Planctomyces sp. SH-PL14: one gene and its partner. The protein of the gene in region 1 interacts with the protein of each later gene in a pairwise test. Links are inferred from orthologs where the notes say so. Each region holds a gene or a part of one and is shown in the gene's direction. Other genes may lie near its edges. The genes, in order: VT03_RS04760 and gyrA.

Region 1 (3,502 bases):
GCGGCGATGCGGCTGGGGCAGGAGCATCTCCAGGTCGAGCGGAACCTCGCTGCCGCCCAGAAAGACTTCGTCGCCGCTGGCCAGGCTGATCCCTTCGATCCGGAACCGTGGATTCAGCAGGGGTTTCTCTCCGAGGTCCGCTGGCGGAACGGGATCGACGATCATCACTTCGACGAGGCGATCCGCCAGATCGAGGAGGCCCGCCGCCGCCATCCGCACGACCCGTTCCTGCTGCGGATGCTGGGGCTCATGTGGTGGGAACGCTACGGCCGGAGCCACGATCCGGCCGACGCCCGGAAGTCTGCCGACGCGCTGCGGGAGTCGGTCGCCCGTTATCCCTATCACGCCGGTCTCCTGGCCGATCTGGCCCGTTCGCTGGGACCGGTTGATCCGAAAGAGGCTCTCGACGTGGCGCTGCGGGCCAAGGCCCAGGACGAGCTCAACATCCAGTACGCCCACTGGGACAAGTGCCTCACGGATGCGATCCGGGACCGGGTCCGCCGGCAGATCGCCGCCGAGGGAAAACCGGCCGAGTCCGCCGCCGGGGAACCGCCCCCGAAATCTTCGTGATTTGCTGGAAAATGCCTCACCGCAACGGCAGGCTGGCGATGCTCTTTGCCAGCCGTTCCTGCTACAATTCTGCATCGGCAGGAGGCCCTCTTTTTGAGGCGGCTCGGAGCCGAAAAATCAGCGGACGGAGCAAGTGGTGAGCGATACGCCTGAGACCCCTCAATCCCAACCGGAACCGGCGAAGTCGGAAGCCAAGAAGGGTGAGAAAAAGTCGGCGGATTACGGGGCCAACACGATCCGCCACCTGGAGGGGATCGAGGGGATTCGCCACCGCCCGGCGATGTACATCGGCGGGACCGATCTCGTCGGTCTGCATCACCTCCTGTTCGAAGTCACGGACAACGTCCTCGACGAGTTCGTCAACGGCTTCGCCAAGACGCTCTCGGTGACGGTCAACGCCGACGGCTCGGTCACGATCGTCGACGACGGCCGCGGGATTCCGGTCGGGACGATGGAGGGGAAGAACCGTTCGGCCCTGGAAGTCGTCTTCACCGAGATCCACGCCGGGGGCAAGTTCGACCGCGAGGCGTACGCCACCGGGACCGGGGGACTTCACGGCGTCGGGATCACGGCGGTCAACGCCTGCAGCGAGTGGGTGGAAGTCGAAGTCCGTCGGGAAGGGCACGTCTGGACGATGGAGTTCTCGCGCGGAAAGATGACCGCGCCGCTGTCGAAGCTCGGCTCCACGGAGCAGACCGGGACCAAGATCACGTTCAAGCCCGACCCGCAGATCTTCCCGGTGACGGCGTTCGTTTACGACACGATCCACAAGAAGCTGCAGGACTGCGCATTCCTGAACCCCGGGATTCGGGTCTTCATCAAGGACGAGCGTTCCGGCCAGTCCGACACCTTCTACTACGAGGACGGCCTCCGGGAGTTTGTCCGCTGGCTGAACCGGACCGAGACGCCGTTGTTCCAGGACGTGATCCGGATCACGACTCAGGTGGAGAACATCGGCGTCGATATCGCCCTGCAGTGGAACGACGGGTACTCCGAGACCGTCCGCTGCTATGCGAACGGGATCTACAATCCGGAAGGGGGGACGCACGCCAGCGGCTTCCGGACCGGCATGACCCGGACGCTGAACAACTACGGGAAGAAGGAAGGGGTTTACAAGGATTTTACGCCGGCCGGTGAAGACTACCGCGAAGGCCTGGCGGCGGTGATCACGGTCCGGATCCCGAACCCGCAGTTCGAGTCCCAGACCAAGATCAAGCTGACGAATGCCGAAGTCGACGGCGCGGTGAACTCCGCCGTCGGCGACGGCCTCGCGAAGTTCTTCGAAGAGAACCCGGCGATCGCCAAGCTCGTGGCCCAGAAGGGGCTCAAGGCGGCGGAGGCCCGCGAGGCGGCCAAGCGGGCTCGCGACCTCGCCCGCGACAAGAGCAAGGTCTCCGGCGGCGGACTTCCGGAGAAGCTTCGCGACTGCCGCAACCACGACCTCAAGGTCTCGGAGCTGTACCTGGTGGAAGGGGACTCGGCCGGTGGCTCGGCCGATACGGGCCGCGACTCCGCCACGCAGGCGATCCTGCCGCTCCGCGGAAAGATCCTGAACGTCGAAAAGGCCCAGCTCGTCAAGGTGCTGGGGAATACGGAAGTCGCCGCGATCTTCAAGGCGATCGGCATCCCGCCGACGGCCGAAGAGACCGACATCAACAAGCGGCGGTACGGCAAGATCATCCTGATGACCGACGCCGACGTGGACGGCTCGCATATCCGGACGCTGCTCCTGACCTTCATCTTCCGGCACATGCGGGAGCTCGTGAAGCAGGGAGCGGTTTATGTCGCCCAGCCGCCGCTCTATCGCGTGCTCCAGAAGAACCGCAAGAACCAGAAGCCGCGGTACGTCCAGACGCACGAAGAGATGATGACCGAGCTTCTGAACCTCGGGCTTGAGGGGTCGAAGCTGGTCATCAAGCCGCGGATCAACCTCCTGGCGAAGCGGGTTTCCAGCCTGACGGAGCGAACCGAGAGCCGGGAGATCTCCGGGGCGGACCTTCGCCAGCTCGCAGACCTCATGAATACTCTTGAGGAGCCGCTGGAATCGCTTGAGCGCCGCGGTCTCAACCTGCGGTCGCTGGCGATGCAGTTCGCCACGCCGGACGGTCTTCTGCCGCGGTACCGGATCTTCCTGGGCAGCGAGCAGCACTGGTTCCAGACCAAGGCCGATGTCGATTCGTTCCTGGAAGAGAAGCAGAAGCAGATCGGCACGGAACTCAAGGTCGCCGATGCTCCGCTCGTCCCGACGGGCGAGCCGGCGCAGGCGGAAGGGGAGTCGGCGGCGATTGCGGTTGCTGATTTCCACGAGATGCGGAGCATCAACGATGGGATCAAGCGGCTGCAGTCGGAGTTCGGTCTGTCGCTGAATGACCTGCTTCCGGCGGCTCCGCTGAACGGCGAGCCGGTCTATCCGTACGAGGTCGAGCAGGACAGCAATCCGCGGCGGCTCGTGAGTCTGCGGCATCTCATTACGCTGCTGCGGGACATGAGCAGCAAGGTTCTGACCTACACCCGCTTCAAGGGGCTGGGGGAAATGAACCCGGACGAGCTGTATGAGACGGCGATGGATCCGGAGACGCGGATTCTGAAGCGGATCAATCTCGAAGACGCGGCTGCGGCGGAGGAGATTTTCCGGGTGTTGATGGGTGAGAGTGTGGAACCGCGTCGCGAGTTTATTGAGAAGCACGCGCTGGATGTGAAGGACCTCGATATCTAGAGCATTTTCGGGATTGGTTTTGAGTCGTCAGTTTTCAGTTTTCAGTCAGAACAGTCCGTTCTCGGTGGATCGTTGAGAATGGACGACTGCGCATCAAATCTGAAATCGCTCTAGCTGGCGACGCCACTTGTTCACCGGGTCCAGGGGCACCCTGGTCAGGGGATGCAAGGGGGAGAATCCCCCTTGCCCGCCGGAGGCCTGTCCCGTCGAGAGATG
Region 2 (3,622 bases), 5.8 Mb from region 1 along the record:
GGTGCCGGCAAGCGATGTCGGGGGCCGGCTTCGACGGGGAACGACAGCGCCTCCTGTGGCGCGGTTCGGCTCTCCCGGTTCGATTGTATGAGTGCCCCGGCGATTCCGCGAGAGCGGGTTTCAGGTCGGGCAGGCATGTCGATCAGGCGCAGGTCGGTCCGGCTGTGGGAGAGCGCAGAAGGGGCGACGCGATCCCGGACGAGAGGGGTTGGGGCGGTCGCCAACCTGACAAGGGGGCTGACTTTTGGGGTGCGTCAGCCGGCCCGGGAGACCGCGTCGGCCGCGGGGGAAGGACGCTGCCCGATCGCACTGTTTCGAATCGTCGTAAGGTCTGAAATTTCAATGACAAAGAGCGGCTTCGCTTCGTTGTGAAGACGGTGCGAAACGAATACAATTTCAGTCCGCGAAGAGGGGGCAGGCCGAGCGAAAGCACTTCGGCGCAAACTGCTTCTGTGAATGGAGTTGTAGTGGCGGTCGGCGATCCGTGCGGAGACGTCGCCCGCGGTGAGGAGTCGATCCTTGGCAGATCAGGACGAGAACCTGTCCGGTGAGGCGTTTCAGCCCGGACAGAACGGCGCCGGAAACGGTGGGAGCGACCAGGGCATCGAGCGGATGGACATCCGCCAGGAGATGCAGCAGAGCTACCTGACATACGCCATGAGCGTCATTGTCAGCCGCGCTCTCCCGGACGCCCGCGACGGCCTCAAGCCGGCCCAGCGCCGCATCCTCGTCGCCATGAACGACCTGAATCTCGGCCCGAGCGGGGGCCGGATCAAGTGCGCCAAAATCTCCGGCGACACCTCGGGGAACTACCACCCCCACGGTGAAGCGGTCATCTACCCGACCCTCGTCCGCATGGCCCAGGACTGGGTGATGCGGGCCACCCTGGTCGACAAGCAGGGGAACTTCGGTTCAATCGCCGGTCTCGGCCCCGCGGCGATGCGGTATACCGAGGCCCGCCTCTCGCAGGCCGCCGCCGAGATGCTCGACGACCTCGGCCGGGACACGGTCGACTTCATCCCGACCTACGACCAGCGGGGGACCGAGCCGGTCGTTCTGCCGTCGCGGTTCCCGAACCTCCTCGTCAACGGGTCGACCGGGATCGCGGTCGGGATGGCGACCAGCATCCCGCCGCACAACCTCGCCGAAGTGGCGAGCGCGGTGCAGGTCCTGATCGACAACCCCGAGGCGACCTTCGACGACATCATGGAGGTCCTCCCCGGTCCGGACTTCCCGACCGGCGGCGTCATCTGCGGCCGCTACGGCGTCCGGCAGGGCTACCTGACCGGCCGGAGCACGCTGACGGTCCGGGCCAAGGTCGACTTCGAGACCGAGAAGAACACCGAAGTCATCGTGGTGAAGGAGATTCCGTACCTCGAGACCCGCGACCGGATCAAGGAGAAGCTCGAGGAGCTGATCAAGGAAGACAAGATCAAGGGGATCTCGAAGGTCGTCGACTACACCGACCGCAAGACCCCGACGTGGCAGGTCCGCCTGCACATCTACCTGAAGCGGGACGCCGACCGCGAAGTCGTCCTCAACCTGCTCTACAAGTATTCGCCGCTGCAGACCACGGTCAGCGTGATCCTGCTGGCCCTCGTTGGCAACCGGCCGCAGACGCTCAACATCCGGGACCTGCTCCAGGAGTTCATCCGGCACCGCGTTACGGTCATCCGCCGGCGGACCGAGTTCCTCCTCTCCGAAGCCCGCCGCCGCAAGCACACGGTGGAGGGGATGTTGATCGCCCAGATCGACATCGACCAGATCATCGACACGATCCGCCGCTCCCCCAGCCGGTCCGAGGCCAAGGTCCGCCTGCAGGCGATCAAGATGCCCGCCGAACTCGTCCAGAGGGCCCTCGGCGACGAAGGGTTCCGCCTGTTCCAGGAAGAGCAGGGGACCGCCGAGACCTATTCGCTCTCCATCAACCAGACGGAAGCGATCGTCAGCATGCAACTCGGTTCGCTGGCGAACCTTGAGCGGGAGAACCTGCAGGGAGAGCATCGCAAGCTCCTCGAAAACATCATCGAGTACCTGCGGCTCCTCTCCAGCGAGGCCAACATCCTTGTGGAAGTCCGCAAGGAGATGGACAACCTCAAGGAGAATTTCGCCGACAAGCGGCGGACCGAGATCTCCGAAGACGAACTGACCGACGTCAACAAGGACGACCTGATCCCCGAAGAGCCGATGGTGGTCACGCTCTCGCAGCGGGGCTACGTCAAGCGGACGCAGCTCAGCGTCTATCAGGCGCAGAATCGCGGCGGGAAGGGGATCGCCGGTGCCAAGGCGGACGAGGAAGATCCGACCGAGCACATGTTCGTCTCCAGCACGCACGCGTGGCTGCTCTTCCTGACGAACACCGGACGCGTCTTCAAGCAGAAGGTCTACGACCTGCCGCTTCAGGGGCGGACGGCGAAGGGGCGAGCCCTCGTCAACCTGCTCACGCTGGGCGAGGGAGAGACCGTCCAGGACTGCATCGACGTCCGCGCCTTCACGGAGGACGAGTACCTCCTGATGGTGACGAAGGACGGGACCATCAAGAAGACCTCCCTCGACAAGTTCGCCAACATCCGCGCCGGTGGAATCGTGGCGATCAAACTTGAAGAAGGGGACGCTCTGATCGACGTCGTGAAAGTCCAGCCGGGGCAGGACATCGTCCTCAGCACGGCGGGCGGGATGGCGATCCGCTTCTGCGAGACTGACGCCCGGGCGATGGGCCGCGACACGATGGGGGTCCGCGGGATCAAGCTCGGCAAGGGGGACACGGTCGTCGGCCTCACCGTCGCCGAAGAGGATGCGACGCTCCTGACGATCTGCGAGAACGGCTACGGCAAGCGGACCCCGTTCGGCGTCGTCTCGCCCGATGAGGCGGAAGGGGAGAGCGACGAAGCCGCGGCCACTGCGGCCGAGGAACCGGCGTCCGATGAAGAGGCTGGCGAAGAGGGCTCGGGCGAGTCGAGCGGTATGCGGTATCGCCGGCAGCGCCGGGGCGGCAAGGGGCTGCGGGACATCAAGGCGACGACCCGTAACGGCCCGGTCATGGGGACGCTGGCGGTCCATGACGGCGACGATGTCCTGATGGTCTCCCAGTACGGGATGATGCAGCGGATCCGGGCGAAGGACATCAGCGTCATCGGCCGCAACACCCAGGGTGTGCGGATCATGAAACTGGATAAGGACGACAAGCTCGTCAGCATTGCCCGGATCCCGGCGGAAGTCGCCGACGAGACGACGTCTCCGTCCCCCGCCGCTCCGCCGGTGGGTGATGCGGGAGAGCCGTCGTCCGAGGCGTGATCTGTGGCGGACAGACTCCCCCCGCGTTCTTGCCGGCGCAGCTCTGCTTGCTCAAACCCAACCTGCCACGGCAGCCGGGGTCAAGGGGGTCTCACCCCCTTGCCGCCGGAGGCACTTCCATGAGGAACCGTAGTAAGCAACGGACGTCCCCTTTGTGGGACCGGCGTTGAGGACTCCCTCCAATCACACCGCTGGCTTTGCAATCCTCGCGGGTTGGTGAGGGGGCATACGACACGGTGTCCGCGCTTGGACACGTGCTCCTTCAGACATCTCTCGACGAGAGGGCCTCCGGCGGGCAAAGGGGCGTTGCCCCTCTGCACTCCCCACC

What was found.
Region 2: the proteins of VT03_RS04760 (region 1) and gyrA interact in binary tests that used the Escherichia coli proteins (3 or more experiments, as listed by UniProt). The link is inferred for Planctomyces sp. SH-PL14 from one-to-one orthologs.

What each region holds. Positions count from the first base shown.
Region 1 is NZ_CP011270.1:1,199,563-1,203,064, reverse strand. The notes cover bases 310-3,496. They hold VT03_RS04760 (DNA gyrase subunit B), read left to right. Parts: upstream 310-706; coding sequence 707-3,286; downstream 3,287-3,496. Other genes in these bases: VT03_RS04765 (O-antigen ligase family protein), read left to right, coding at 310-570. Also shown: more of VT03_RS04765, read left to right, coding at 1-309. UniProt on the Escherichia coli protein: DNA gyrase negatively supercoils closed circular double-stranded DNA in an ATP-dependent manner to maintain chromosomes in an underwound state.
Region 2 is NZ_CP011270.1:7,040,490-7,044,111, forward strand. The notes cover bases 188-3,494. They hold gyrA (DNA gyrase subunit A), read left to right. Parts: upstream 188-519; coding sequence 520-3,294; downstream 3,295-3,494. UniProt on the Escherichia coli protein: A type II topoisomerase that negatively supercoils closed circular double-stranded (ds) DNA in an ATP-dependent manner to maintain chromosomes in an underwound state.